DNA from 4 places in the Methylosinus sp. LW3 genome. Region 1 is predicted to be linked to each of the others. Evidence: predicted binding sites of a transcription regulator. Region 1 holds the regulator's gene; each other region holds the start of a gene.
What was found. Region 1 encodes LexA, which represses DNA repair genes until DNA is damaged. Its sites were predicted from a motif close to TGTTCNNNNTGTGTTCNG; they were not measured.
Positions count from the first base shown of each region.

Region 2: a site for LexA is predicted at 2,481-2,498, ahead of parE (DNA topoisomerase IV subunit B). Genes of this name have one in related genera too.
Region 3: a site for LexA is predicted at 4,117-4,134, ahead of METLW3_RS0114950 (YifB family Mg chelatase-like AAA ATPase). Genes of this name have one in related genera too.
Region 4: a site for LexA is predicted at 5,454-5,471, ahead of recA (recombinase RecA). Genes of this name have one in related genera too.

Region 1 is NZ_AZUO01000001.1:1,097,416-1,104,915, forward strand. Features, by position in the region: gene METLW3_RS0105400 (OFA family MFS transporter) at 1-196, opposite strand, end outside; gene METLW3_RS0105405 (hypothetical protein) at 295-537, shown strand; gene METLW3_RS0105410 (LLM class flavin-dependent oxidoreductase) at 607-1,605, shown strand; gene METLW3_RS28115 (hypothetical protein) at 1,891-2,556, shown strand; gene lexA (transcriptional repressor LexA) at 2,697-3,401, shown strand; gene METLW3_RS0105420 (AsmA family protein) at 3,505-5,523, shown strand; gene METLW3_RS26750 (hypothetical protein) at 5,593-5,958, shown strand; gene METLW3_RS0105430 (ABC transporter permease subunit) at 5,980-6,774, opposite strand; gene METLW3_RS0105435 (ABC transporter permease subunit) at 6,771-7,500, opposite strand, start outside.
Region 2 is NZ_AZUO01000001.1:3,227,131-3,234,630, reverse strand. Features, by position in the region: gene METLW3_RS0116130 (GlxA family transcriptional regulator) at 1-811, opposite strand, end outside; gene METLW3_RS0116125 (DJ-1/PfpI family protein) at 911-1,579, shown strand; gene METLW3_RS26975 (2OG-Fe(II) oxygenase) at 1,653-2,273, shown strand; gene parE (DNA topoisomerase IV subunit B) at 2,542-4,560, shown strand; gene METLW3_RS0116110 (sensor histidine kinase) at 4,727-5,782, shown strand; gene dapE (succinyl-diaminopimelate desuccinylase) at 5,982-7,139, opposite strand; gene METLW3_RS0116100 (hypothetical protein) at 7,269-7,500, shown strand, end outside.
Region 3 is NZ_AZUO01000001.1:2,993,135-3,000,634, forward strand. Features, by position in the region: gene htpG (molecular chaperone HtpG) at 1-155, opposite strand, end outside; gene METLW3_RS0114930 (DUF2794 domain-containing protein) at 660-1,073, shown strand; gene METLW3_RS0114935 (Bax inhibitor-1/YccA family protein) at 1,156-1,929, opposite strand; gene METLW3_RS0114940 (hypothetical protein) at 2,302-2,955, shown strand; gene METLW3_RS0114945 (lytic murein transglycosylase) at 2,989-3,882, opposite strand; gene METLW3_RS0114950 (YifB family Mg chelatase-like AAA ATPase) at 4,208-5,746, shown strand; gene METLW3_RS0114955 (ATP-binding protein) at 5,820-7,500, shown strand, end outside.
Region 4 is NZ_AZUO01000001.1:3,608,695-3,616,194, reverse strand. Features, by position in the region: gene METLW3_RS0118140 (mucoidy inhibitor MuiA family protein) at 1-418, opposite strand, end outside; gene METLW3_RS0118135 (cytochrome c peroxidase) at 501-1,772, opposite strand; gene METLW3_RS0118130 (DUF2165 domain-containing protein) at 1,898-2,392, opposite strand; gene METLW3_RS0118125 (GDSL-type esterase/lipase family protein) at 2,456-3,118, shown strand; gene lysM (peptidoglycan-binding protein LysM) at 3,203-3,694, shown strand; gene METLW3_RS0118110 (DUF3617 family protein) at 3,912-4,325, shown strand; gene METLW3_RS0118105 (c-type cytochrome) at 4,330-4,662, opposite strand; gene pyrE (orotate phosphoribosyltransferase) at 4,695-5,291, opposite strand; gene recA (recombinase RecA) at 5,623-6,702, shown strand; gene alaS (alanine--tRNA ligase) at 6,968-7,500, shown strand, end outside.

The DNA.
Region 1 (7,500 bases):
CGGGGCAGGCCTTCGGCTCGGCGCCGCCGATGACGCGCGACAGCGGCAGCCAGAACACGCTGAATCCATAGGCCATGCCGATGCACAAATGCACGGCGAGAGCCGCCGGCGGCACCAGCCAACGATTGAAGCCGGGCGCTGCGATGGAGCGCTCCCGGCTGAAAAATTGCCGGGATGGCATAGCGGCTACCGACATGAAATCCTCCGAAAATCGAGCCGCGCTTCCTCTGCGGCGTCGTGAGCGGTCCCCCGAACGCCGCCCCCGCGGCGCCCGCTTTTTCGCGATGAGCGCCCTTGCGGCGCGTGCTGGTTTTCGACAATGCCGAGCGTTGCGACTTTTTCAACTCTTTCTATCGGAAAATCGTCACAGCGCCGATGATCGATCAATATGTTTTTCTCGTCGCTTTATTTGATTTCTCTATTATGACGCCCATCCGCCGGATTGGACGAGGGCTTTCTATCGGCCGACCGAAATTCGCGCGCGACGCCAATGTTTTTGCGCTTGCGGGCGGCCTTCGGCGTCCATATCCTGTATGACAATATGTAACTGCCGTATATAGCCAAGGCGCGCATGGGATCGGCGGCGCGCATCTCGAGGCCCTCGCCATGCGGTTCGGCGTCTTCACCACTTACGAAAACCCGCAGCAGGATTTCGCGCGCTGCTTCGAGACGCAGACGCGCCTGGTGCGCCACGCCGAGGCGCTCGGCTTCGAGGAGGCCTGGGTCGCCGAGCATCATTTCGAGCCGGACGCCGCCTGTCCCTCCATTCTCACGCTTCTCTCCTATCTCGCCGGCGTGACGAGCACGATACGGCTCGGCTCGGCGGCGGTGCTGCTCGCTTTCCGAAATCCGATTCAGGTGGCGGAGGATGTCGCCACCATCGATCTGCTCTCCAAGGGGCGGTTCGATTTCGGCGTGGCGCGCGGCGGGCCTTTCGAATTGCAGAACCGCCATTTCGGGGCCGGCAAGGATTCGACGCGGGAGATGACTCTGGAGGCGCTCGGCCTCGTCAACCGCCTGCTCTATGAAGACAAAGTGACGTTCACCGGCGCGCATTACGAGGCCAATGGCCTCAGCCTCACGCCGCGCCCGCTGCAAAAGCCCATCCCCACCTATCTCGCCACCACCACGCCGGGGGCGATTCGCTACGCCGCGCGCAATGGCCATGGCGTGATGGCCGGCCCGCCTTTCCCCATAGAACAGATCAAGGAGACCTTGCGCATCTATCGCGAGGCCGCGGGACCGGAGGGCGATCCGCGCTTCACCATGGCGCGCTTCTATTTCGCCGCGCCGCGCCGCGAGCAGGCGCTGGCCGAGGCTGTTCCCTTCCTCTCCCGCTTCGCCGAGCGCATGCGCGGCAATTTCGCCCGCCAGGACGGCGCGGCGCCGGCCTCGCTGACCGAGGAAGGGCTGCTGCAACGCTCGCTGATCGGCGATTTCGACGAAGTGGCGGAGAAGATCGCCGCCTATCGCGAGGAGACCGACGCGCGGGCGATATTGCTGAAGCCGATCTCACGGGATGCGGAGAAGAACTTGCGCTCGCTAGAGGATTTCGCGCGGCATGTGCGGCCGATGCTGGGGGTGGAGGCGGCGGCGGCGCAGTAGAGGGGCGGAACCGTAGGATCGTAGCCTGTGTGAGCGACTCTTCGAATCAAGCAAGAACTCTGCTATTCTTAGCGAATGGAAACTAGAGAATCTGAGCCCGCAACGGCGTCACATCAACGGATAGTTGATGTTATAATAAATGCCGGTTCGCAAATTTGGCCCTTTGCAACCTCGTTGCCGGCCCTCGTTTCCGCCTACTGGGAAGGGTTGCCTATCGCGGCGACCGTCGTTCTCCTAGCCGCTGCCGTGGCATCCGGGTATCTAGTTTTTCTTGCTCGAAATGACATGAAGGGGCGTCTGATATGGTTCGTGGCTGGCGCCGTCTTTTCCGCAATAATTCTTGGCATTTTTCAGCTAAATAAAGATAGGTTTTTCTTATCGAATATTGACCGAGAAGTTTTTGACACGGCTAAAGAGTTTGGGGGAAAATTATCGGTTGAGCATTGGGCTGTTCAGAAGAGTGATGTGGCGTCGCAGACCCATTTTGACAGTGGGGCTACTATTTTATTTTTTAGCTCACGATCTGATCTTTATGTATTGTTATCAACAAACGAGGCTTTTATGTTCCCGCCAGCAGAAGTTGTAGTCGAGAAAGAGTGGTTCGATGAGGCGTATGTGAGACAACAACTAGGGGTCCCGCCAAACAAAGTTTCTCCTCGCGGAGGGGTAGCAAAATACTGGCATGAAATTAACAAGCGTGTGCCTGGAGGCGTGCAATTGGGTTGGCCTGATTGGTTTTGTGATACCGACAAGTTTAGCGTCATCTCAAAGGGGTATGAAAACGGGGTGATTGCGGGGCCATTCCGTTCTTCGGGACGGGACAATGTTAATGACCGAGGGCAGTGGTTTGTCATTAACAGTCGGGATAAATCGCTTGAATGGCGTTCTCAGCGAGCCCGAATAGATTTGGATCACGATGTTTCTGACTGGAAATGCATTCATGCTCCCTGACCAAGGACCGCCGAAGAGTCTCCCTTGCGGAACGCACCGAGAACGCCTATCCTCCCGTTCATGATTTGTTTATGAACCCGCGCCATCATGGCTAGGTTCGGACGTGGCGCGACGCGGGCGGGCGGCGCCGGGGGGCTTCCATGCTGACCAAGAAACAGAGCGATCTGCTGCGCTTCATCCATGAGCGCCTGAAGGAGACCGGCGTGCCGCCCTCCTTCGACGAGATGAAGGACGCGCTCGATCTGCGCTCCAAATCCGGCATTCACAGGCTCATTCTCGCGCTCGAGGAGCGCGGCTTCATCCGCCGTCTGCCCAATCGCGCCCGCGCGCTCGAGGTGCTGCGCCTGCCCGAATCGGCGACGCCCCGCGTCGCCGCGCGCGGCGGCAAATTCTCGCCCTCGGTCATAGAGGGCGCGCTCGGCCGCGTGCGGCCCGTTCCGGCCGGCGAGCCCGAGTCCGATCAGCAGGTGGCGATTCCGGTCATGGGCCGCATCGCCGCCGGCACGCCCATCTCCGCGCTGCAGAATCGCAGCCACACCATCAGCCTGCCGCCGGATATGCTCGGCGGCGGCGAGCATTTCGCGCTCGAGGTGCGTGGCGATTCGATGATCGAGGCCGGCATTCTCGACGGCGACGTCGTCGTGGTGCGCAAGCAGGACAGCGCCGACACCGGCGATATCGTCGTCGCCCTCATCGACGACGAGGAGGCGACATTGAAGCGCCTGCGCAAGCGTGGCGCGTCAATAGCGCTCGAGGCCGCCAATCCGGCCTATGAGACGCGCATTTTCGGGCCGGATCGCGTCCGCATCCAAGGCCGTCTGGTCAGCCTTCTGCGCAAATACTGAGGGCCTCGCGCCGCCACGATCTCGCCGCCCTTTGCCGCCATGGTCCGGCCTCGCGCGCTTTTGGCGCGCGGGCCTTTTCGCGTAGCGGCAGAGCGATAAAGGCATGTTGTTCTCGTCTCGCGCCCTCGCCGAGGGCGCGCGCTGCATCGCCAGCGGCCCGCGGCCGCCCGCTTTTTTCTACATGGACGATGGAATGTCGCACTCGACCGGCCCGATGCGCGAAATCGAAGGATCCAAGCCCTTGGGCCAAAGCCGCCGCCTGCCTTTCCCGCGCCTCTCGCGCCGCTGGCTGATCGCTCTCGGCGCCGTCGCCGCAGTGGCGCTCGGCGCGGCGCTCGCGCCTTGGACCTTCTCGACCAATGCGCTGCTCGAGGAGATTTCGGGCCAGCTCAACGCCTCATCCGGCCTGTTCATCGCCGCCAAAGGCCGCTCGACCTTCTCGCTGCTGCCGCGCCCGCACATCACCATAGACAGCATCGCCTTCGCCGATCCCACCGCCGCGCTGACCATCGAGGCGGAGAGGCTGCACGGCAATGTGCTGCTGCTGCCGCTGCTGGCCGGCCGTTTGGAAATCGCCGATATCGAGCTCATCCGCCCCGCCATAGAGGTCGATCTCGATCGCAAGCCGATGAGCACGTCCGGCGCAGCTGTGCGCGCCGCGGCGGCGCGGCCCTCGACGCCGGCGGCCGAGAAGGCCGATCGCGCCCGGCTCGGCGGCGTCTCCATCGTCTCCGGCGTCGCAAGGCTCAAATATTCGGGCGGCGAGGAAACGCTGCAGGACATTGACGCGACGCTCGATTGGCGCACCGTCGGCTCGCCGGCGACGCTCGACGCCGCTTTCTCCTGGGGCGGCGAGCGGCCGCGCGCCATGCTCTGGGTGCTGAAGCCCGGCGCGCTGCTGCGCGGCGAGCAGACGCCGGTCACTGTGCGGCTCGATTCGGACAGCGTGCGGCTGGAGGCGGAAGGCTTCGGCCAGATCGGCGCCAAGCCGCGCTATATGGGGCGGCTCAACGCCTCTTCGCCCTCGCTGCGCCATGCGCTCGGCCTCGCCAAGGTGAGCGCGCCGCTGCCCGGCGCCTTCGAGAATGTGCAGCTCTCCGCCAAGGCCAGCGTCGGCCTGCGCGATTTTCAGCTGACCGATGTGAAGCTCTCGGCCGACGACAATGAGTTCGAGGGCACATTCGCGCTGCGGCACGAGGGCGAAAAGCCCATCGTCCATGCGACTCTCGCCAGCAATTTCGTGTCGCTGAAGCCGATGATCGCCGATCTGCCGCCGCTCTCCGGCGCCGACGGCCAATGGAGCCGCGACGCTTTCGTCCTGCCGAATATTCAGGACGCCGATGTCGATCTGCGCCTTTCGGCGACGCGCGCCCGCATATTGCGGCTGAATCTCGAGGACGCCGCTCTATCGCTGCTGCTGCGCGGCGGAAGGCTCGAGCTCTCGCTCGCCGAGGCGCAGGCCTATAAGGGGACGGTGAAGGGCCGCGCCACTTTCGCCGCCAATGCGGCGGGCGCGCTGGAGTTTCACGGCAATGCGCAGCTGACCGGGGTCGACGCCGGCGCGCTCGCCTGGGACCTCGCCGCACGGCCCGATCTCGGCGGCGCGCTGGACGCCAATTTCACGCTCGACGCCACTGGCGACAGCGTCGCGCAGATCACGCGCGATCTCGACGGCCGCGCCAGCCTCACGCTGAGCGAGGGCGAGGTCGGCGGCATAGATCTCGAGCGCGCGCTGCGCCGCGTCGACAAGCGGCCTTTGTCGAGCGCGATGGATATTCGCTCCGGCCATTCGCTGGTGGATCGCGCCAGCGCGACCATCAAGATCGTCAAAGGAACCGCGAATATAGAGGACGGCCAGGCGCATGGGCCGGGCTTCGCGCTGGCCTTCGCCGGCCAGACGCGCATTCCCGAGCGCAGCCTCGCGATGAAGGCGCAGGCCAATGAGGCCGACGCCGCCGGCAAGCCGCGCGAGAAGGGCGTGCAGATCGGCTTCGATCTCTCCGGCGCCTGGGACGATCCCGTCTTCGCGCCGGACGCCGCCGCGCTGATCAAGCGCTCGGGCGCGGCCGCGCCGCTGCTGCCGCGCGTCGAGCCGGAGGCGGGCGCGGCGAAGGAGCGGTGAGAGCTTCCCGCTGTTTTTCTCGTTCACTCGCGCGAGCGTCACGAGACCGCAGCGAGCTCGGGGGCGGCAATGATGGGTCGTGAGGAGCTTTTGGGCGCATTGGTTGCCGCCTCTGGTGGCGTGCAGGCTGCATACGAGGAAATCCTCGACGCGTGGGGGTCGGAAGAGCCGCCTGTCACGACGCTCCTCGCCGCCCTAGGCTATCGGATCGCCGAGGACTTCGATAGCACGGACGTCGACGCCAACCGCCGCCTGTTCTCGTTGATCGAGCAGGCTATGGAGAGTGGCGATAACGGATTGAGGACCGTTGTCGCTACAGGCCTGATCGAAGCTTTGGCGGTTCGGGCTGTCCAAACTGAGGGCCTGTGGAAGCGGATGGCGCCACTTCTCGGCCCGCGATCTCTGTATCACGCAGAGGCTTGGTTGTCCGAGTGACGTAGAGCGCAGAGAGCCCGGCTAGCCCGCCCCGCCGCCCTTGGCGCGCCCGCGCGTGAGCAGCGCCGAGAGGCCGAGCGCGATGGCGACGAAGCCGAGCAGCAGCGTCGAAATGGCGTTGACCTCAGGCGACACGCCGAGCCGCACTTGCGAATAGATGCGCATCGGCAAGGTGGTGGCGCCGGGGCCGGTGGTGAAGCTCGCGATCACGAGATCGTCGAGCGAGATGATGAAGGCGAGGAGATAGGCGCTGACGACGGAGGGCGCGATCAGCGGCAGGGTGACGAGCGCGAAGGCGCGGACCGGCGTCGCGCCGAGATCCATCGCCGCTTCCTCGAGCGTGCGGTCGCAGCCTTTCAGCGCGGCGTGGATCATCACAGTGGCGAAGCACATTGTGAAGGAGGCGTGCGCCAGCACGAGGGTGAGAAAGCCGCGCTCGACGCCGAAAGCGACGAAGACCAGCAGCAGGCCGAGGCCGAGCACCACTTCCGGCATCACCAGCGGCGCATAGATGGAGCCCGCGAAGAGCGTGCGCGAGCGGAAGCCGCCGAAACGCGCCAGCGCCAGCGCCGCCAGCAATCCGTTGAGCGTCGCGATGAGCGCGGAGAGCGCCGCGGCGGAGAGGCTGATCTGCGCCGCGCGCAACAATTGCTCGTCATGGAGGAGGGCGGCGTACCATTTGGTGGAGAAGCCGCCCCACACTGTCACCAGCCGCGAGGCGTTGAAGCTCATCGTCGCCAATATGACGATCGGCCCATAGAGAAAGCCGAAGCCGAGAAGCAGCGCGGCGAGGCGCAGAAGACGCGCGCCGCTCATCGCGCGCCCTCGCGCAATTGCGCGCGCTCATAGAGAAGAATGGGGACGAGCAGCAGCGCCAGCAGCGCCACAGCCGCGGCGGAGGCCGCCGGCCAATCGCGATTGGCGAAGAAATCATTCCATAATGTGCGGCCGATCATCAGCGTGTCGGAGCCGCCGAGCAGATCGGGAATGACGAATTCGCCGACCGAGGGAATGAAGACGAGCAGCGCGCCGGCGACGATGCCGCGGCGCGACAGCGGCAAAGTGACATGCAGAAAGACTTGGAACGGCGTCGCGCCGAGATCGGCGGCGGCCTCGCGTAGCGAAGCGTCTTGCCTCTCGATCGCCGCATAGAGCGGCAGCAGCATGAAGGGCAGATAGGAATAGACGATGCCGACGACCACCGCGCCGCTGGTCGCGAACATGGGCAGAGGCGCGTCGATAACGCCGAGCGCCATCAATGCATGATTGATGATCCCCTCGTCCTTCAGCAGCGTGATCCAGGCGTAGACGCGGATCAGAAAGCTCGTCCAAAAGGGCGCGACAGCGAAGCCGATGAGCACGGGGCGCAAGCGGCGCGGCGCGCGCGCTATGGCGAGCGCGAAAGGATAGGCGATGAGAAGGCAGACCAGCGTCGCGCCGCCGGCGATGGTCAAAGAGGAGAGATAGGAATCGAGATAGAGCGTGTCCTCGGCGAGGCCGCGATAGGCGTCGAGGCCGAGCTGCGAGAGCTTCTCGAAAAAG
Region 2 (7,500 bases), 2.1 Mb from region 1:
CGCTCTCCAGCGCGCTCTTCGCTCGGTCGAGCCGCAGGCGCTCGATCGCCTTGGCCGGCGTCGCGCCGGTCGCGCGGGAGAAGGCGCGCGCGAAATTGCGTGGGCTCATCGCGGCCTGCTCGGCAAGCTCCTCCACGGTGAGGCGATGTTGCAGACGCTCGCTCGCCCAGCGCAGCAGCGTCGCGAATTTGTCTTGCCGGCTCTCCAATTCCAGCAGCGCGGAAAATTGCGATTGGCCGCCGGGGCGCCGATGATAGACGACGAGCTGCCGCGCCACGGCGCGCGCGATATCCTCGCCGAGATCGTCGTCGATCATCGCCAGCGCGAGATCGATCCCCGCGGTGATTCCGGCGGAGGTCCAGATCGGCCCGTCGCGTACGAAGATCAAATCCGGCTCCAGCCGAACCTTCGGAAAACGTCGCTGAAAATCGCCGCTGCGGCTCCAATGCGTCGTGGCTCTGCGGCCGTCGAGCAGCCCGGCCGCCGCCAGCACATAGGCGCCCGAGCACACGCTCGCCACACGTCGCGCGCGCGTCGCTGCGCGGGCGACGAAAGCGAGCGTTGCTTTGTCCGTGGCGGCGCCGCGCGTGCCGAGGCCTCCGGCGATCAGCAGCGTGTCGCAGCGTCGCGCCGCGGCGAAGCCCGCGGCTGCAATGGCGACGCCGGAAGAGGAGCGCACGAGGCCGGGCGCGGCGGCGATGGTCCGTATCGCATAGGCGCCGGGGACGATGCGCGCGGCGATCTCGAATGCGGCGATCGGACCCGCGGCGTCGAGAATCTGAAAATCCTCGAAGATCAGCAGAGCGATGATCCGCGCGCTCATGGCTCTGTCCGAAAAAGTTGGAAAACCGTCATTTGAGACAGAGCCTAGCGGCGCTACTCTGCCTTCGTCAACAAGGGGAGGCTCGCAATGTCCGACCAAAGCTTTCGCATCGTCTTCGCGATTTTTCCGCGTCTCACCCAGCTCGATTTCACCGGGCCTTTCGAGGTGCTGTCGCGGCTGACCGGCGCGGAGGTCGTCGTCGCCTCGCGCGAGGGCGGCGGCGTCGCTTCGGACACGGGACTCGAATTCGGCTCGACGCGCATGCTCGCCGGCGTGGAGCGCTGCGATCTCCTCTGCGTTCCCGGCGGCCCCGGCGTCGAGGCGGCGTCGGTCGATCGCGAATTTCTCGAGCAGATCGCGCGGCTCGCGGAAGGCGCGCGCTATGTGACCTCGGTCTGCAACGGCTCGCTGCTGCTCGGCGCCGCAGGCCTGCTGCGCGGCAAGCGCGCCGCCTGCCATTGGGCCTGGCGCGATCTTCTGCCATTGTTCGGCGCCGTTCCAGACGCCGCGCGCGTCGTGCGTGACGGCCGTGTCGTCACCGGCGGCGGCGTGACGGCGGGCATTGATTTCGCTTTGACGCTCGCAGCCGATATCGCTGGCGAGCAGGTCGCGCGCGCGATCCAATTGTCGATCGAATATGCGCCGGCGCCGCCTTTCGACAGCGGGCGTCCAGAGATGGCGGGCGCAGCGCTGGTCGAGTTCGTATCGCCGCGTTTCGCCGAGCGAAAGGCGCGTTTCGCGGCTTTGCATGGCTGAGCGCGGCGCGGCTTTTTAAGGTGCGGCTTTCTGTGCTCTATCGAGCGCTTCTGTCGCCGCAATGGATGCGCCTATGACCGCCGCCGCCACGCCTGCGCATGTCGTCATCGACGGCTTTCTCGGCGCGGCGCGCGCCGGCGAGCTGATGCAATTCGCGCTGGAGCATGAGAGCGAATTTCACCAATCGCGTTTCTATACAGCCGAGCGCGAGGCGCGCGTCGATACGTCGGTGCGCGATTCTTCGCATCTTCTCGAGCTCGGCCCGCTGCGCGCGGCTTTCGCCGCATCGGTCGATGTGGTTCTCGCGCGTTTGACGCGCGAGCTGAATGTTTGTCTGCCGTCCGAAACGAAAAAAGAGATCGAGATGGTGCGCTATGGCGATGGCGGCTTCTTCAAGCGCCACGCCGATGCGCCGCCGCGGCCAGACGGACACGACAGCGTGCGGGCGCTCACGCTCGTCTATTATTTTCACGCGCTGCCCAAGCGTTTCGAGGGCGGCGCGCTGCGGCTCTTTTCGCTGGACGGCTTTGCGGACATAGCGCCGGTCTATGATCGTCTCGTCGCTTTTCCCTCCGCCGCGTTTCACGAGGTGCGGCCGACGCGCTGCGCGAGCGCATTTGCCGCTGGGAGATTTTCGATCAATTGCTGGGTGAGGCGGGCGCGCGAAGGGCAATCCCCCTCGCCATCATGCTGAGGAGGTCGCGAAGCGACCGTCTCGAAGCACGAGGGCGATCTCCAGAAGGCGGCGCTGACGGTTTTCTCGTCCTTCGAGACGGCGGCTGCGCCGCCTCCTCAGGATGAGGAAACCTCAACCCGATTCTTCTCCAGGTCCGGCGCAGCTTTCGTTCTGGTCGGCTGGAACAGGCAGAGCGCGAGATAGGCGGACGTCCCAATTCAAAGAAGTTCATTGTATGTTCTCATACCCCCTCGCGCTCCCCCTCGCGAATCGCTAAAATCCCTCCATGGCCAAATCCGATGATCTCTTCGGCGGTGCTCCGCGCAAGCCCGCCGCCGCCGCTCCCGCCGCGAAAGCGCCCAAGGCGCCGGCGGAATATGACGCCGCCTCTATCGAGGTGCTCGAGGGGCTGGAGCCGGTCCGGCGGCGACCCGGCATGTATATCGGCGGCAAGGACGAGGCCGCCATGCATCACCTCTTCGCCGAGGTGCTGGACAATGCGATGGACGAGGCCGTCGCCGGCCACGCCAGCTTCATAGAGGTGACGCTCGAGCCGGGGGGCTGGCTCACCGTCGTGGATAATGGCCGCGGTTTTCCGATCGATCGACACCCGCGGTTTCCGGACAAGACCGGGCTCGAAGTCGCGATGACCATGCTGCACGCCGGCGGCAAATTCGATTCGGGGGCCTATCAAACCTCCGGCGGCCTGCATGGTGTCGGCGTGTCCGTAGTCAACGCCCTGTCGGAGAGGGTTGAGGTCGAGGTGGCCAGAGAGCAGCAGCTCTATCGTCAGGTCTTCTCGCGCGGCCTCGTCGCCAGCAAGTTTGAAAAGCTCGGCCGCATCGCCAATCGCCGCGGCACTAAGGTGCGCTTCAAGCCGGACGCGGAAATCTTCGGCCCGGCGACGCATTGGCGCCCGGCGCGGCTGTTCCGCATGGCGCGCTCCAAGGCCTATCTCTTCGGCGGCGTCGAGATTCGCTGGCATTGCGCTCCGGCGCTGATCGAGCCGGGCTCGGATGTGCCGGCCGAGGCCGTGCTGCGTTTCCCCGGCGGGTTGCGCGATTATCTCACGCGCGAGACCGAGGGCAAGGAGCTGGTCGCCGATCAGCCCTTCGTCGGCAAGGTGCAGCGCGAGGGCGGCCATGGCTCGCTCGAATGGGCCATCGCCTGGTTCTCCAATGAGGACGGTTTTTCCCACTCCTATTGCAACACGATTCCGACGCCGGACGGCGGCACGCATGAGGCGGGCTTTCGCCTCGCTCTGCTGCGCGGCTTGAAGGATCACGCCGAGCGCATCGGCCAGGCCAAGCGCGCCGCCAATGTGACGGCCGAGGACCTCATGGGCCAGTCGGCGGCGATGATCTCCGTCTTTATTCGCGAGCCGGAATTCCAGGGCCAGAACAAGACGCGGTTGATGAATGTCGAGGCTTCGCGCCTCGTCGAAGGGACGGTGCGCGACGCTTTCGACCATTGGCTCGCCGGCGCGCCGTCGCAGGCGACCAAGCTCCTCGATTTCGCGGTGGAGCGCTCCGAGGAGCGGCTTCGCCGACGCGCCGAGAAGGAGCAGGCCAGGAAATCCCCGACGCGCAAATTGCGCCTGCCGGGCAAGCTCGCCGATTGCACCAATACGTCATCGCAAGGCTCGGAGATTTTCATCGTCGAGGGCGATTCCGCTGGCGGCTCCGCCAAGGCCGCGCGCGACCGCGCCAGCCAGGCCGTGCTGCCTTTGCGCGGCAAGATTCTCAATGTCGCCTCGGCGGGGCGCGAGAAGCTCGCCGCCAATCAGCAGCTCGCCGATCTGGTGCAGGCGCTCGGCTGCGGAATCGGCTCGCATTATCGCGACGAGGATTTGCGCTACGACAAGATCATCGTGATGACCGACGCCGATGTCGACGGCGCGCATATCGCGTCGTTGCTCATCACCTTTTTCTTTCGGCAAATGCCCAAGCTCATCGACGGCGGCCATCTCTATCTCGCCGTGCCGCCGCTCTACAAGCTGACGCAAGGCGCCAAGACCGTCTATGCGCGCGACGACGCGCATCGCGACGAGCTGGTGAAGAAAGTGCTGACCGGCAAGGGCAAGATCGAGACGAGCCGCTTCAAAGGCCTCGGCGAGATGATGCCGGCGCAGCTCAAGGAAACGACGATGGACGCCAAGAAGCGCACATTGCTCAAGGTCGTGATCGCCGGCGACGAGCGCGAGGAGACCGCCGATTGCGTCGAGCGGCTGATGGGCGCCAAGCCAGAGGCGCGTTTCGCCTTCATTCAGGAGCGCGCCGCTTTCGCCACGGAATTGGATGTGTGACGCGGGAACCGCGGCCCGGGCGGCGACGTTTACCGTTTCGTGCAATGGAGCGCATTGGGAGCGCATTGGCGACGAGTGATTTGGAAATGATTTTCTCGCCCGCCGGAGGCCATTGGGCTATGGTCCGCGCCACTCGAAGCGGGCGGCGGGCGTCGAGAGGTCGAGCTTGACGGACATCGACGGAAGAAGCGAGTCGTCTGCGCCGCAGCGGCGGGACGATCGCGACGAAGCTCTGGCGCTCGAGCGCATGCGCATGGCGCTCGACGCGAGCCTCACCGGAATTTGGGATTGGGATCTCGTCACCGGCGAGGTGCATCTCGATTCGCGCGTGCGCGCGCTCTGGGCGCTGCCGGACGATGCGCCGGGCAGCTTCGAGATTTTCCGCAATGCGATGCATAAGGACGACAAGCACAAGGACGATAAGGCGCAGACGCGCGAGGCCGTTCAGGCCGCGCTCGATCCCGGCGAGCTCGGCGATTATGAGGCGGAATATCGCGTCATCGGCCAGACCGACGGCGTCGAGCGCTGGATCGCGGTGCGCGGCCGCACTTTCTTCGAAGGCGGACGCGCCGCGCGCATCATCGGCACGGCGCGCGACATAACCGATCGCAAGCGGCGCGAGGATCATGTCCATGTGCTGCTGCGCGAGCTGGTGCATCGCTCCAAAAATCTTCTCGCCGTGGTGCAGGCCATGGCGCGGCAGACGGCGGCGGGCGCGCCTTCGCTCGCCGATTTCCAACGCAAATTCGCCGCGCGTCTGCAGGCGCTCTCCATGGCGCATGATCTTCTCGTGTCGCAGGACTGGCGCGGCGCATCCATGGTCGAGCTGGCGCGCGCGCAATTGTCCTATTGTCTCGACGTCGGCTGCGTCGAGGAGCAGACGCGCGCCGGCGGTCCCGATCTTATGCTGAAGCCGGAGGCCGCGCAGAACATCGGCCTCGCATTGCACGAGCTTTCGGTGAATGCGCTGACGCATGGCTCGCTGGCGCAGCCGGACGGGCGCATTGAGCTGCATTGGCGCCTCGAGGACGGGCGCTTTGTGGTGGAGTGGCGCGAGTTCGGCGGTCCGGTTGTTTCCGAGGCGCCGTCCGAAGGCTTCGGCCACAAGGTCATCAAGCGCCTCGTCGCGCAGGCGCTGGGCGGCGAGGCGACGATCGGCTTTCCGCCCGACGGCTTCGAATGGACGCTCGCCGTGCCGGCGGCGCAGGCGCTGGCGCAGTGAGGGCGTGCTCCCCTTCTCCCACTTGTGGGAGAAGGTGGCCTCGCGAAGCGAGGTCGGATGAGGGCCGCTGCGGGTTTGCTGCGCTCTGAATTGTAGATAATGCTGTGGCGGCGCGAGCCCTCATCCGACCCGACTTCGTCGGGCCACCTTCTCCCCCTGCGCGGGAGAAGGGAGCGCGAACCTTTGTTGTTTCGGGGCCTCAGCGCGTGAAATAAGTCTCGATGATGCGCTTGTAGATCGCCGTCAGCCCATCGACATCCGCGACGCACGCATGCTCGTCCACCGCATGGATCGACTCGTTGAGGAGGCCGAACTCCAGCACCGGGCAATCGCGCGTGATGAAGCGCGCATCCGAGGTTCCGCCGCTGGTCGAAAGGCCCGGACGGCGGCCCGTCATCTCCTCGATCGCGCCGGCGACCAGCGTGCTGAAATCGCCCGGCGCTGTGAGGAAGGGCAGAGAATTGCAGGGCAGGAACTCCACCTCCACTTTCGCGCCCCCCGCGGCCGTCTCGATCACGCGGCGGATTTCCGCCTGCAGCGTTTCCAGCGTCCACACATTGTTGAAGCGAATGTTGAAGCGCGCGCGCGCTTCGCCGGGGATGACATTGGCCGCCTGATTGCCGATGTCGATCGACGTCACCTCGAGATTGGAGCGGTCGAAATGCTCCGTTCCTTCGTCGAAGACATGAGTCGAAAGAGCGGTGACGATGCGCGCCACGGCGGGCGTGGGATTGTCGGCGCGATGCGGATGGGCGGAATGGCCCTGCTTGCCGCGCACGGTGAGGCGTCCGTTGAGCGAGCCGCGCCGGCCGATCTTGATCGTGTCGCCGAGCTCTTTGACATTGGTCGGCTCGCCCACGATGCAATGGTCGAAGACCTCGCCATGCGCTTTCGCCCAATCGAGCATCTTCACCGTGCCATTGACGGCGGGGCCTTCCTCGTCGCCGGTGATGAGGAAGGAGATGGCGCCCTTGGGAGCGCCATGCTCCTTCACATAATCGATTGCGGCGGCGGCGAAGGCGGCGATGCCGCCCTTCATATCGGAGGCGCCGCGGCCGAAAATCTTGCCGTCGGCGATCTCGCCGGAAAAGGGATCGAAGCGCCAGCGCTCGGGATTGCCGCTCGGCACCACATCCGTATGGCCGGCGAAGACGAGATGCGGCCGGCCCTCGCCGATCTTGGCGAAGAGATTGTCGATATCCGGCGTGCCTTCCTCTTTGAAGACGAGCCGATGCGTCGTGAAGCCCGCCTCTTTCAAGCGCTGCTCGAGCACGCCGAGCGCGCCGGCGTCGGCCGGGGTGACGGAGGGGCAGCGAAGGAGATCGCGGGTGATGGAAAGGGCGGGGGAGAGAGTCATGAGCGGAAGTTAGGGAAATGCGAGGGGCTCTGCAATATGAGCGAGCAGCGAATAATCGCTCCCGACCTCTCTGGCCTGAAACGTGCTTCCTCGCGGACACGGAGACAAATGTCCGAAAGGGAACAGGAAATGTCCGAAGAGACCGGGGGCTATTTCATCGATTGGGACGGCAAGATGCGGCCCATCGGCCAGCCCGGCAAAGGGCTGCGCTGCGAGGTGGATCTGAAGGCCAAATATGTGATGGTCTTCAACAAATACGGCGGACTCGACCATGAGTCGACCTGGTACGCCGATGAGGCCGCCGTCGCCAAGGCGGGCCTCAAGGTCGTGCACGCCGATCTCGATTCGCCGATCAAGATTT
Region 3 (7,500 bases), 1.9 Mb from region 1:
ATGAGCTCCAAGAGCCGCGCGACATCGGCCTGGAAGCCGTAGTCGCTGCGCTCGGCGGCGTCGATCGTCTGTGTTTCGGCGTGGTCGGTCACGGGCTCGTCTCCGCTTTTTTTGTCGGCTCCGCCGCGCGCGCCGCTTTCCGCAAATGGAAGCATGGCCGACGGCGCGCTGGCTCTGGCCGGGATATAGAGATCGTCATTGATCGGCAATGGCGTCCGTCGAGCCGCCTCGAGCGGAACGCGAGAGTGATATCGGAGATCGTCCACGAAGTTGCAAGACGGCCGCCATGGGTCGCGCGACTCGATCGCGCGAGATTTGCGAGAGCGTGGAGAGAAGAGGCGCGTGGGGGAGAAGCCCGAAACAAGACGGGCCGCCCGAGCGTCGCCCGGCCGGCCCGTCCATCGCCACGAACTCATGTGCTCGAAAAGCGCCCTTCCGGGGGGCTGGGGGGCTGACGAAATCCGGAAAAACGGCTTCCCGAGCGTGTCGAGGCAATGGGCTAGATATTGGTCGGCTCCTTTGGCGGACAAGGGGCTCGATATTGGCGAAAATGTGAAATCTCGGCTCGGCGCGCGCGGGCCATCGTCGTCTCATTGTCATCTTTGTCTTGCCCTCGCGCATTTGCCGCGCGATCATGCCCATGAAATGAGGAAAGCGGCATGAGCGAGACGGAGACGACCGATCCCAGCCGGCGGCGCGGCCTGCTCTCTGTGGTGGCAGGCCGCGCGACGAATGAAGCGGACCGGGCCAGGGCCGCGCCCGAGCGCAGCGCTCCGCTCGTGTCCTTCGATCGGCGTGAGCTGCGACTGCTGCTCGATCTCTATGGCGCCAAGGTCGCCGCCGGCGAATGGCGCGATTACGCCATCGATTTCTCGCCCGCCAAGGCGGTGTTCTCGGTCTTCCGCCGCGCCAGCGAGGCGCCCCTCTACCGCATCGAGAAAAATCCCGAGCTCGCGCGCCGTCAGGGCGCCTATTGCGTCGTCGCCGCGGGCGGCCTCGTCATGCGCCGCGGCCATGATCTCTCGCGCGTCGTCGCAGTGCTGCAAAAGAAGCTGGAATTGGTGCGCGACTGAGCGAATTGGCGCGCGCCCGGCAAAAGAAAAGGCCCCGCCGGAGCGGGGCCTTCCTTTATCCCGGATCGGATCGATCGTCCGATCAGTCGTTGCGCTCGCCGAAGAGATAGAGCAGCGACTGGAACATGTTGATGAAGTCGAGATAGAGCGACAGAGCGCCGAAGATGCTCTGCTTCTGCACCATCTCCTGGCCATAGCCGGCGTTCTGATAATAGCCGTCCTTGATCGACTGCGTGTCCCAGGCGGTGAGGCCCGCGAAGATGAACACCGACAGGATCGACAAGGCGAACTGCATCGCGCTGCTCTGGAAGAACAGATTGACGAGGCTCGCGAGCACGAGGCCCCACAGGCCCATCACCAGGAAGGAGCCGAAGGCAGAGAGATCGCGCTTCGTCATATAGCCATAGAGGCTGAGGCCGCCGAAGGCCGCCGCGGTGATGAAGAACACCTTGGCGATCGACGCGCCGGTGAAGACGATCATGATCGACGACAATGACAAGCCCATCACCGCCGAGAAGGCGAGAAACAGGTTGCGAGCCGTCGCCGCGGAGACGCGGTCGGCGCGATAGCCCAGGAAGAACACGAAGGCCAGCGGCGCCAGCATCACCACCCATTTCAGCGGGCTGGTGTAGAGCATCTGACCGAAAGGCGTGAGCGCGATCTGCCGCCCGCCTTCCTTGGCCACGGCGAGCATATGCGTGCCGAGCGCGACGACGCCGGTGACGCCGAGACCCAGGACCATATAATTATAGACGCCGAGCATATAGGCGCGCAGGCCCTGGTCGATCTCGGCCGTGCCGGCTCTGGAGACCCCGCCCCGGTAGCCGAAGCTCGTGTTGCGGTCGAAATTGGACATAGCATCCTCTCGAAAAAGGCCGCGCGGCCCGGTCTATCCGGCCAATCGGCGCGGTCCTCGCCGTCGAATATGGCGTGCGGCCCGCGGAAAAACAAGAGTCCGCGGGCGCAATGCGGCAAAGTTCACGCCATGCCGAGCAAAACGCAAGCAAAAGGCGCAGTATAGGACTCGCGACGGGCCGCAATTCTATGCCGGGAGGCGGACAAAAGCCGAGCCCGTTCACGCTCTTGCCGCTCCGTGAGAATGCGCTAACATGCCGCATTGTCGCAGGCGGCGAGCGACCGGGTCGGCCGAACCGGCTCTCGCTTCGTCGTCGGAGCGAAGGCGCCCACGGAACGAGGCCCGCAACACATGATCCATGGGGGAATCATCATGTCCGACAGCGGTCTTGCCCCGTTCTGGCGGTCGATCGATGGGTTTCTGCGTCCTGCGACTCGTTCCGCGCCGCCCGTTCTTCTCGTCCTTCTGCTGACGCTTCTCGGCGCCGCGGCCCCCGCCTCGGCCCATGGCCGGCTCGGCTCCGCGGAGGGGCGGTGCCGGCTGTTCATCGGGCCGGACATTATGAACTTCACCGGCTATCTGCCGGACGCCTCCAAGAATGAGTTCTGCGAGGATATTCCCGCGACCGGCCACACGATCATCGCGCTCGACGCCGAGCAGGACGAGCTGCGCGACATGGCGGTGGAGATCAGAATCGTCAGGGATATCGGCAGCGAGGAGAAAGAGAACGCCGACCTAGACGCTGTGACCGTCGCCTATCGCGGTCCGCGAACCTATCCGACCGGCACGATCAATTTCGAGCACGACTTTCCCGACGCGGGCTATTTCGTCGGCATAGTGACCGTGACCGGCGACCATGGCGAGCGCTGGGTGTCGCGCTTCCCCTTCTCCGTGGGCAAGAGCTTCATGCGCACCCTGCCCCTCTATCTGCTCATGGGCGTCGGCGTCATCGCCATGTTCTTCATCTATCTACGGCACCGGCCGATCCATTCGCTGAAGACGGCCGACGCCGAGCCGGCGGAGTAAGCCCTCCGCAGACCATGCCGAAAAGCGGCCGCCTCATCGCGGAGCATCTATTCCCGATGATCGCGGAGCGTCTATTCCTGATGAGCGCGTGTCGCTCGCGCCTTTGATCTTATCGGCGAGCAGGGCGATGGTCTTGGAATAGACTTTCGCCTTGTTCCACTCGAGCAGCGCCGGAAAATTCGGCTCGCCCTCGTCCCAGCCCGCGCCCGGCTTCCAGCCGTAGCCATGTAGAAAATTGGCGGTGGAGGCGAGCACATCCGCCGTGTTGTGAACGAGATCGCGCTTGCCGTCGCCGTCGAAATCCACTGCGAATTTCAGATAGGACGACGGCATGAACTGCGTCTGGCCGATCTCGCCCGCCCAGGCCCCGCGCATTTGCGCGGGATCGAGATCGCCGCGCTCCACGATGCGCAGCGCATCCAGCAGCTCGGCGCGGAACTTGTCGGCGCGGCGGCAATCATAGGCGAGCGTCGCCAGCGCGCGAATCGTCGAAAAGTCGCCGAGATAAGAGCCGAAATCCGTCTCCAGCCCCCAGATGGCGACAATGACCGGCCCCGGCACGCCATATTTCTGCTCGATGCGCTTGAACAGCGCCGCATGCTTCTGCAGCAGCGCGCGTCCCTTGCTCACGCGGAAGGAATTGGCCATGCGCGCCGAGAATTGCTCGAATGTCTGGCGGAACACTTTCTGCCCGCGATCATGCGAGATCACCGAGCGGTCGTAATAGACGTCGCGGAGCGACGAATCGATCGCCGCCTTGGAAATTCCGGCCGCGGCGGCTTCCTTCTCGAAGCTGCTGAGCCAGGCCTCGAATCCCTCGCCATTGCGTCCGCATTCGGCCGCTTGCGCCTTCGGCGCGCCGAAGCCGATCGCCAGCGCCAAAGCCGCGGCGCCGAGCGCCCTCGTCATCCGTTTGTTCTGAGACATATCGCCGACCCCATCTCTCGGGCGAAGCCCTTTGCGCTCTCGAGGGCGATATCCCCCGGCGCGAATTTCTGATCGATCGAACGGCCCCGTCCGATCGGAAAGCGCTCTTAGCTCACGAGAGCGCGGCCGCACGATGGCGACGCTTCCGCGAGAGCTGAAATTGCCGATCCTCAAAACCGGCCTCAGACTAGCTCTCGCCGGTTAGCGGCCGGTTGCCGAAGCATGGCCAATTTTCGTTCTCATATTGTTCTTGCGGAGGCGAAATCGCGCGTCTACTATGGCGGCGTTTGCGTCAGAGCGATATCGGGGTCTCGGAGCTTTCGTCATGGTGGTCAGAGTCGCGACGGTCGCCTTCGAGGGCATAGAGGCCAAGCCCGTCGACGTTCAGGTGCAGATCGCCAGCGGCAATGTCGTGTTCACCCTCGTCGGCCTCGCCGACAAGGCGGTCGCCGAATCGCGGGAGCGGGTGCGGGCGGCGCTCGTCGCCTCCGGCCTCGCCCTGCCGGCCAAGCGCATCACCGTCAATCTCGCGCCGGCCGACATGCCCAAGGAGGGCAGCCATTATGATCTGCCGATCGCGCTCGGCGTGATGGCGGCGATCGGCGCCATCCCCTCGGATGCGCTGGACGGCTTCACCGTGCTCGGCGAATTGGGGCTCGACGGGGCCATCGCGCCGGTCGCCGGCGTTCTGCCCGCGGCGGTCGCCGCCAACACGCGCGGCCATGGGCTCATCTGCCCGCGCCAATGCGGGCCGGAGGCGGCCTGGGCGTCGAGCGACATGGAGGTGATCGCGCCGCGCTCGCTGATCCAGCTCGTCAATCATCTCAAAGGCGTTCAGGCGCTCTCGCGGCCCGAGCCGGCCGTGCGCGCGGCGGCGACGGCGCTGCCGGACCTCTCCGACATAAAGGGCCAGGAGAGCGCCAAGCGGGCGCTGGAGATCGCGGCGGCCGGCGGCCATAATCTCCTGATGAACGGCCCGCCCGGCGCCGGCAAATCCATGCTGGCGGCGCGCCTTCCCTCCATTCTGCCGCCATTGTCGCCGCGCGAGCTTCTGGAAGTCTCGATGATCCATTCCGTCGCGGGCGAGATCGCCGGCGGCGAGCTCACCGATCGGCGCCCGTTTCGCGCGCCGCATCATTCCGCCTCCATGCCGGCGCTGGTCGGCGGCGGCTCCCATGCGCGTCCGGGCGAGATCTCGCTCGCCCATAATGGCGTGCTGTTCCTCGACGAGCTGCCGGAGTTCCAGGCGCAGGCGCTCGATGGCCTGCGCCAGCCACTGGAGACCGGCGAGGTCGCCGTGTCCCGCGCCAATCATCGCGCCGTCTATCCGGCCCGCTTCCAGCTCGTCGCGGCGATGAACCCCTGCCGCTGCGGCCATGCGCTGGAGCCGGGCTTCGCCTGCCGCCGCCAGCCCAATGAGCGCTGCATCGCCCAATATCAGGCGCGGCTCTCTGGCCCGCTGATCGACCGTTTCGACCTCAGGATCGAGGTTCCGGCGGTCTCGGCGGCCGATCTCGTGCTGCCGCCGCCGGCCGAAGGCTCGGCCGAGGTGGCGGCGCGCGTCGCCGCGGCGCGCGAACGCCAAAGCCGACGCTATGCGGCTCTCGGCCTTCCCGGCTCCACCACCAACGCCAGCGCGCCGGCCAGCGCGATCGAAAAAGCCGCCGCGCTCGACGCCTCCGGAACGGCGCTGATTCGCGAGGCGGCCGAGCGCCTCGGCCTCTCGGCGCGCGGCTTCCATCGCGCGCTGAAGCTCGCTCGCACCATCGCCGATCTCGACGGCTCGGACGCCATAGCGCGCCGCCATCTCGCCGAAGCTCTCGCCTATCGCGGCGGCTCCGCCGGAGCCCGCGTCGCCGCCTGAGCCCAATTCATACTTTTCTGTGGATTGCCGTGAAATAATTGCATCTTCGTCGAATGGCTCTGGACCATCCCGCATGCCCGCTGTTCCTCCTTGCGTTTTTGTCGTTCTCGCTTTTTTCGCCGCTCTCGCGCCGGGCGTCTGGCTATGGCTCGTGCGCGCGCGCCGGGCGCGCCGCCGCCGCGCGGTCGAGACAGAGCTAGAAGGATTGCGCGACGAAATCTGGGAGCTGCGCGCCGCCGCCGCCGCGCGCGACCGCGCCGAGGCGGCAAGCCAGGCCAAATCGCGCTTTCTCGCCACGGTGAGCCATGAGATTCGCACGCCGCTCAATGGCGTGCTCGGCCTCGCGCAATTGCTCGCGGCGACGCGGCTCGACGCCGAGCAGGCGAGCTATGTCGAGGCGATCGCCGCCTCCGGCCGCTCGCTCGCCCAGCTCATCGACGATATTCTGGACTTCTCGAAGATCGAGGCCGGCAAGATCGAGCTTTCGGTCGAGCCCTTCGCGCTTGCGCCGCTCGTCGAGGGCGTCGTCGAGCTGCTGGCGCCGCGCGCCCAGGCCAAGCATCTCGAGATCGCGAGCTATATCGCGCCGGACGCGCCGGAGATCGTCGCCGGCGACGCCGCGCGCGTGCGCCAGGTGCTGGTCAATCTCGCCGGCAATGCGGTGAACTTCACCGCGAGCGGCGGCGTCGGCCTGCGCGTCGAGCGCGACGCCAAAGGCGCGCTGCTGTTTCGCGTCGCCGACACGGGGCCGGGCGTCGCGCCGGCGGCCCGCGAGATCATCTTCGAGGAGTTCGAGCAAGGCGACGGCTCGTCGACGCGGCGCCATGGCGGCACCGGCCTCGGCCTCGCCATCTCGCGCCATCTCGCCGCGCTGATGGGCGGCCGGCTGGAGATAGAGGAGGCGGCGGGCGCCGGCGCGATCTTCGCCTTCACCCTGCCGCGCGGGCCGCATGCCCTCTTCGACGACCGCACGCGTGAGCGCAAGCGGCCGCTCGCCGGCTCGAGCGTTCTGATCGTCTCGCCGACGATCTTCGAAGGGCCGTTCATGGCCGAGATCCTGCGCGGGGCCGGCGCGCAGACCGAGATCGCGCGGGAGGAGACGCATGGCGCGCGCCGTCTGGACGGCGAGCCGGATGGCCGTTTCGACGCCGTCATCGTCGATTGCGCCTTCGGCGAGGAGGCGACCGAGCGTCTCGCCGACGAGGCGCGCCGCGCCGGCGCCGGCCGCGTGTTCCTGATGTTCTCGCCCATGGAGCGACGCGCCTTCGGCGAGGCGGCGCTGCGCCATTTCGACGGCTGGCTGGTGAAGCCGGTGCGCGCCGCCTCGCTGGTCGAGCGCCTGTCCGCCGCCCCGCCGCCGACGCGCAACGACGAGGATTTCGTCGCGCCCGAGCGCACGCTCGCCGGCCGGCGCGTGCTCGTCGTCGAGGACAATGACGTCAATGCGCTGATCGTCTGCCGCCATCTCGAGAAGCTCGGCGCGCTGGTGACGCGCGTCGAGGATGGCGCGCGCGCCGTCGAGCTGGCGCGCTCCTCCATCGGCGGGCGGCTGCGGCCCTTCGACGCCATTTTGATGGACGTCTTCATGCCCGAGCTCGACGGCCTCGAGGCGACGCGCCTCATTCGGGCGGAGGAGGCGCGCATGGGCGCGCGGCGGCTGCCGATCATCGCGCTGACCGCCAGCGCGCTCGAGGAGGACGAGCGCGCCGCGCGCGGAGCCGGGGTCGATTTCCTGCTGACCAAGCCCGTCGAGT
Region 4 (7,500 bases), 2.5 Mb from region 1:
GGCTCGCCTGCGAATAGCGCGCGATCATCGCCTGCTTGGCGGTGAGCGTGTCCAGCGTCACCTGCAGGCTCTCGCGCGCGCCGCGCAATTGCTTCAGCTTCGATTCGATCGCCGTGTCCGGCGCCTGCGTCTCCGCCGGCGCGAGCCGCGCCTCGACGGCGCCGATCGTCACGCGCCCATTCGCCTCGCCGGAGACGCGTAGCGAATCGGCGTCGAGCGCGAAGGGAAGATTTTTGAGGAGGACCGTCGCGGCGCCAGCGGGAAGATCGATCGTCGCTCTGCGCGTCACTGTCGCTGCGTCTGGATGGACGATGACGCCGTCGATCGTCGATGTCGCCTCGACGATCGTCTCCTTCGCCCATGCGGAAGACAGAGCGATCGAAGACACGCAAACGAGAGCCAAGACGCGAAGCCGCATGGGCCGCCTCCTCGAGGGAAAGAAGGCGACATCCGGCCCTATGCTTATGTCCTTTTCGCGGCGGCTCTCGCCGCTATGCGCGCTATCTCTCAGCTTTCGCCGCGGGCGTGGGCCGGTCGGTCAGCGTGTGCAGAAAGGCGACGATGGCGTCGATCTCGCCTTCGTCGAGCCGCGGCGTCTCGCCCGGCTTGCGATCATAAGGAACTTCCTTGACGTTCACATTGTCGTGATACGCCGCTGGCAGATCGTCGTATTTCGCGGTCGCGCCCTCTTTCTTGGGATACCAGCGCGCGGGATCGGTGTCGCGCGTCGCATAGAAGGCCACGACATCGCGCAGGCTGGCGAAGGCGCCATTGTGCAGATAAGGGCCGGTGACGGCGATGTTTCGCAAGGTCGGCGCCTTGAACTGTCCGCAGAGGCTGTCGATAGCGTAGCCCTTGGGCGCGACCTTGGTGAGGCCTTCGCGCTTGCAGAGGCCGAGATCGACGTGGGCCGGGTCTTTGTTGTCCGGTATGGCGGCGTTGCGCGGCGCGCCCAGCGCATCATAGCTGAAATCGGTGAACAGCCAGTCCTGCGGATGGCGCGATTTCTCCTCGCCGACATGGCAGGCGATGCAATTGCCTTTCTTTTTATCCTTGAACAGCGCGAAGCCCTTCGCCTCTTCGGCGGTCAATTTCTCGCGTCCGCGCAGAAAATCGTCGAATTTGGACGAGAAGGGATGAAAGCGCTCGCTGCTCTCATAGGCGGCGACCGCGCGCGCCAATTTGTCGAAGGCCGCGTCGCTGTCGAAGAGCTTCTCGCCATAGACGCGCCGCGCGAGATCGGCATAGGCGCCGGATTTTATCTTCTCGACCACGGCGGCTTTCGACGGATTGTTCATCTCGCGTGGATTGAGCAGCGGCCCTTCCACTTGCGCGGCGAGATCATCCGCGCGGCCGTCCCAAAATTGTCCGCCGACGGGAACCAGCTCCGTCTCGCCGGTCTCCTCGTCCTTCTTCTTCATGAAATGAAAGCGCGGGCTGAAGGAGACGTAAGCGAGCGAGGGCGTCTTGCGGGTTCCGAGCGCATCCGGCCGGCTGCCGCGCGCGAGCGCCGCGATGGGCGAGCCATTATTGCCTTGAAACGCCTTGGCGGGGTCATGGCAGGAGGCGCAGGAGAGGCCCGCCGGCTCCGAGAGATTCTTATCCTCGAAAATTCGTTTCCCCAGCAGCTCGCGCGGCGAGAGATGAGCCTCATCGGCCGCTCGCGCATCGCTCGTGGTCGATTCGAGGCTCGCCGCCGGCGAGGCCGCGGCGAGCAGAATGAAAAAAGCGCGCGACAATGTCGAGAGGCGCGATCGAGTGGCGAGCGCCATTTTCAGATTCTCCGATCGCGAGAGGGAACTCTCCGAATGAGCAGGGCGCACGAAATCTAGTGAAGGAGCGCCAATCCCGTCAAACTCCATAGATTGGATCGGTTCCAAACAATGCCCTCGCTACTTCAGCCGTGCGAGGGCTCCGGCTGGGCGACGAAGAGCAGGATGAGGCCGAGCGAGCCGATGAATCGAAAGGCCGGCTGCTGGAAGTTCCAATCAACGGAACGCCACATCTGGAACCACTCGCCGCCGATGATCATGAAGCCGAAAAAATAGAGCGCGAAGCCGAGCGCGAGCCCGCCTATGGCCCATTGCTTCGCTGTTTCGAAGCGCGCCGCATCGCCCTTTCGTGCGCCAAAAAGCCGCAGCGCGCCATAGAGGCAGAGCGCCCCATAGGCGAGCTCCGTCGCGATGATCCCGGCATAGAACAGCCGCTGCAGCGTGTCGGAGAGAATGGCGCGGCTCATCAGCGCGGCGTCGGCATGGGTCGTGTCCATGGAGACGACATGGCGAAGGACCTCGAAATTCGTGCCATAATCGAAAATATTGCCGAGCCCGGTGACGAGGCCGAGCAAGCCAGCGCAGGCGGTGAGCAGGATTTTGGCGATGCGGGCGATCATGCGTGGGTCCTCCCCAGAGTCGATTCGGATCTATGTTCTGCCGATGATGCGCGCGAGACGGCGATGGCGATGATCGCGACATTGGCGCAGATTTTTTTCATTCTCGCCTTCCTTCTCTTGCTCGGCGGCGCGCTGATCGCTGCCTCCGACGCTGGCGTGCGGCGCGCCTTTCGCATCGCGCTGCATCGGCGCGTCGCGCGGTTGCGGGCGCCGCGCTACGCCATCGTCGGCGACAGTCTCGCGGCGCAATGCGACTGGCGCCCGCTCCGCCGGCGCCCCTTCGACGTGCTGCGCCTCTGCCTCGGCGGCGCGACGCTGAAGGATATAGGCGCGCAAATCGTCGAGGCGCGCATGATGTGCGCGCGCTGCTTCATCATCGATGGCGGCTTGAACGATCTTCTCTTCGACGCGGCGCCGCTCGCGCAGATCGACCATGATTTTCGCGCGCTGCTGCGCCGCCTGCCGGAGGATGCGCGCGGCGTTCTGATGCTCGCGCCCCATGTCGCCGACGCCGCCCAGGCGCCGCGCATAGACGAGATCAATGCGCTGATGCGCGCGCTCGCCGAGGCGCGCGGGCTCGCGGTCGTCGATCTGGCGCCGCAGCTTTCGCAAGACGGCGCGCGGCGGCCCGAGATGACCGATGACGGCCTGCATTTCTCTCCGCTCGCCGCGAAGCTATGGGTGCGGGCGGCGCGAGAACGCCTTCTTCGCGATGGGCTCGCCTGAGCGCGGCGCGCCCTATGTAACGCGGCGCGGGCGCAATTCCACCGGCGCTCGCGCTCACGCCAATGCGCGAAGGAGGTCGTAAAAATGGGTCTCTTCAATTTCTGGAACAACTCGAAGAGCGGCGAGCAGATCGACAAGAATGCGCCTTCGCCCAAGGGCGCGACCGATAACGCCGCCGCGCCCGCCGATGAATTGAAGAAGGAGATCGAGAAGAAAGGTCTCGACGCCTCCAAGATCGAAATCTCGGTCGAGGGCGACAAGGTGAAGCTCGGCGGCAAGGCGTCTTCGACCAGCGACGCGGAGAAGATCGTGCTCGCCGTGGGCAACACCAAGGGCGTCTCGCAGGTCGAGAGCAATATCGTCGTCGGTAAGCAGGAAACGGAATCCTTCTTCTACAAGGTGCGCCAGGGCGACACGCTGTGGAAGATCGCCGAGACGCAATATGGCCAGGGCAAGGGCGGAAAATACGAAGAGATTTTCGCCGCCAATCGGCCGTTGCTCTCCGATCCCGACAAGATCTATCCCGGCCAGGTGCTGCGTATTCCCAAGGCCCAAGGCGCCGCCGGCCAGGCCTGACGCTCACTGTCACGCGGCCTCTCTCGGGAGGCCGCGTCACGCATTCGGGAAAAAGCGGCGGCGCGCGCGGGAGCTATTCTTAAAATGCGCGCCCGACATTGAAAACGAGTTGCCTCGCAAACGCGCGCGCCACATATTCTGCGCCGCAAAAAAAATCATACGTGATCGAGGCGAAGCGTTGAACCTCCGCATCTATCGTCGCGCGCCATATCTCGCGATGCTCGCAGTGACTTTGTCTCTCTCCGTCATTGCGAGCGCGCGCTCGTCGCGAGCGGACGAGTTGCCGCAGCGTCGGCCCGGTCTCTGGCGCATAAAAACAATATCGCCGGACGTGGGACTGCAGTCGCATGACGTCTGCATCGAAGCGGGCGACGGCATCCTCGGCGCTCCGCAGGACAATTGCACGAAGCCGACGGTCGAATCCGCGCAAGGCGGCGAGGTCATCGTCACCTTCTCATGCGATCTCCATGGCGCGCGCGAGGTGACGAGCCTCTTGCTCACCGGCGATTTCTCGAGCTGGTATCGCGCGCAATCGAAGACGACGCTCACGCAAAAGAGCGGCGCCACGCGCGAGCGCTCCGGCTTCACCATAGACGCGAAATTTCTGCAGCCCGAATGCCCGAAGCCGTGACGCCTCAACGCTTGGGCGCGAGGCCGACGATATAGGCGGAGAGCGAGTCGATCTCATCCGGCGTGAGGATGAGATTGGGCATGTTCCGATGCGAGCTGCGCAGAAAAACCTTGATCGCCAGCTCGGTCGTCGAGGGCATGCGCGCCACATCGACGAAGCTGGGCGCCTTGGCGGCCTCGTCCTTGGCCGGCGTCTTCTCGTCGATGCGATGACATTCGACGCAGAGCGAGGCGGCGAGACGCCGCCCGGCCGCAGGATCGCTCGATTGCGCCAGCGCCGGCGCCGCGACGCCTCCGCAAGCGAGGAAGGCTAGAAACATCGGCGTCGCGCGATTCATGGCTCTACCTCCGAAACGACGGCATGCAATGCCTATATGGTGAAATCGCCGCGCTTGAAAATCGACACCAGCGTGATTCCTTTTTCGGCGAGCTTTTCCGCCGCGCCTTCCTCACGGTCGATCACGACCAGCGCGCGCGTCGCTCTCGCCTCCGGGTGCTCCTCCACCATGCCGGCGATGGCCTCCAATATAGAGCCGCCCGTCGTCGCCACATCGTCCACGATCAGCGCCTCGCCGCCCTTGGGCACATAGCCGTCGATGCGCTCCTTGGCGCCATGGCCCTTGGCCTCCTTGCGCACGAAGAAAGCGTCGACCGGCGCGCCCTTGGGAAAGCTCACCGCCGCGATGGCCGCCACCATGGGCACGGCGCCCACGGCCAGCCCGCCGACGCCCTTTATTCCCTGCGCCTTCATATAGTCGACGACGATATCGGCGATGAGATGCGCGCCCTCCGGCAGCATGGTCGTCTGGCGCAGCTGGAAGAGATAATTGCTCTTGCGGCCCGAGGAGAGCGTGAAATCGCCGCGCAGCAGCGAATGCGTGTCGATCAGCCGATGCAGCCGCGCCCAGCGCGGATCGGCGGAATCGAGAACGGCGTCGGGACGGGAAGGCGCGCGCGTGTCGCTCATGGGCTGTCGAAACTCCGCTGTCGATCGTGAGAAATAGGCCGGGAGCCGGCTGCGGTCCCTTACGCCGAGGAACTCGCGGACTTCAAGCCGGTTCCTTCCCCTGGCGCGCGCCCGGCCTGCCCTTGGCTCGCGCCCGGCGGGCGGGAGCGGGGAAAAATTATGCGGAACAAAAAAAGAACTTGGCGAAGAGAACAAATGCGATACAATCTGCCCATCCGATCTTCGCGTCCGATATCGCCTGATCCTCGCAAGTCTTTCACCGCTCTTTCGTTCCCGGGCCGCATCTTGCGTTGCGCCTGCCGCCCTGCCTGTGCCAGAAGGAATCATCGCCGTGAGCCAAGCCAATCTCCGCCTCGTGGAAGGAACCTCCGTGGACAAGACCAAGGCGCTGGACGCCGCTTTGTCGCAGATCGAGCGGGCCTTCGGCAAAGGCTCGATCATGCGGCTCGGCAAGAATCAGAAAGCCGTCGAGATCGAGACCATCTCCACCGGCTCGCTCGGGCTCGATATCGCGCTCGGCGTCGGCGGCCTGCCGCGCGGCCGTGTCGTGGAGATCTACGGGCCGGAATCATCGGGCAAGACGACGCTGACGCTGCATGTGATCGCCGAGGCGCAGAAGAAGGGCGGCGTCTGCGCCTTCGTCGACGCCGAGCATGCGCTCGATCCGGTCTACGCCCGCAAGCTCGGGGTCAATCTCGAGGAGCTGCTGATCTCGCAGCCGGACACGGGCGAGCAGGCGCTGGAGATCACCGACACTCTGGTGCGCTCCGGCGCGGTGGATGTGCTCGTCGTCGATTCGGTCGCCGCGCTGACGCCGCGCGCCGAGATCGAGGGCGAGATGGGTGACGTGCAGCCCGGCCTGCAGGCGCGGCTGATGAGCCAGGCGCTGCGCAAGCTCACCGCCTCCATCTCGCGCTCCAACACGCTCGTCATCTTCATCAATCAGATCCGCATGAAGATCGGCGTGATGTATGGCTCGCCGGAGACGACGACCGGCGGCAACGCCTTGAAATTCTACGCTTCCGTCCGGCTCGACATTCGCCGCATCGGCTCCATCAAGGACCGCGACGAGGTCACCGGCAACCAGACCCGCGTCAAGGTCGTCAAGAATAAGGTCGCTCCGCCTTTCAAGCAGGTCGAGTTCGACATCATGTATGGTGAGGGCATCTCCAAGGTCGGCGAGCTCGTCGATCTCGGGGTGAAGGCCGGCGTCGTCGAGAAATCCGGGGCTTGGTTCTCCTATGACAGCCAGCGTCTCGGCCAGGGCCGCGAGAACGCCAAGACCTTCCTCAGGCAGAACAAAGAGGCCGCCGAGCGGATCGAGCAGGCGATCCGCGAGAATTCGGGCCTCATCGCCGAGCGCATCCTCGACGCCGGCGGCGAGGAGGATGGCGCTGGCGGCGAGGAGTGAGTCGGGCGATCGCCGAAGGTGAAGCGAGGACGTTCCACCCTTTGAGGGAAGGGTCGGACGGCGCAGCCGTCCGGGGCTGGGTTCCCCCACGGAGACTCCAGAACATCACTCCCTTCTGCGATCCGCGCGGCCTGTTCCACTTCGCGGACAAATGCTCTAGAAGGGCTCGGTTCGCGCCGGGCCTTTTCCTTTTCCCAGCGACGGTTACGGCCGAGCGCGCGTTCGATGGCCATTTGTGCCGAACAAGCGGGCGACAAGAACCGATATGAGTGGCGTCAACCAGATCCGTTCGACCTTCCTCGACTATTTCTCGCGCAATGGACACGAGAAGGTCGCATCCTCGCCGCTCGTCCCGCAGAACGACCCCACGCTGATGTTCACCAACGCCGGCATGGTGCAGTTCAAGAATGTCTTCACCGGCTTCGAGAAGCGCCATTACGCGCGCGCCACCACGGCGCAGAAATGCATGCGCGCCGGCGGCAAGCACAATGATCTCGACAATGTCGGCTACACCGCCCGGCATCTGACCTTCTTCGAGATGCTCGGCAATTTCTCCTTCGGCGATTATTTCAAGGAAGGCGCGATCGAGCTCGCCTGGAATTTCGTCGCCCGCGAGCTCGCCCTGCCGCGCGAAAAGCTGCTGGTCACTGTCTATCACGACGACGATGAGGCGTTTTCGCTGTGGAAAAAGATCGCCGGCTTCTCCGACGATCGCATCATCCGCATCCCCACGGCCGATAATTTCTGGAGCATGGGCGACGTCGGCCCTTGCGGCCCTTGCTCCGAGATTTTCTTCGA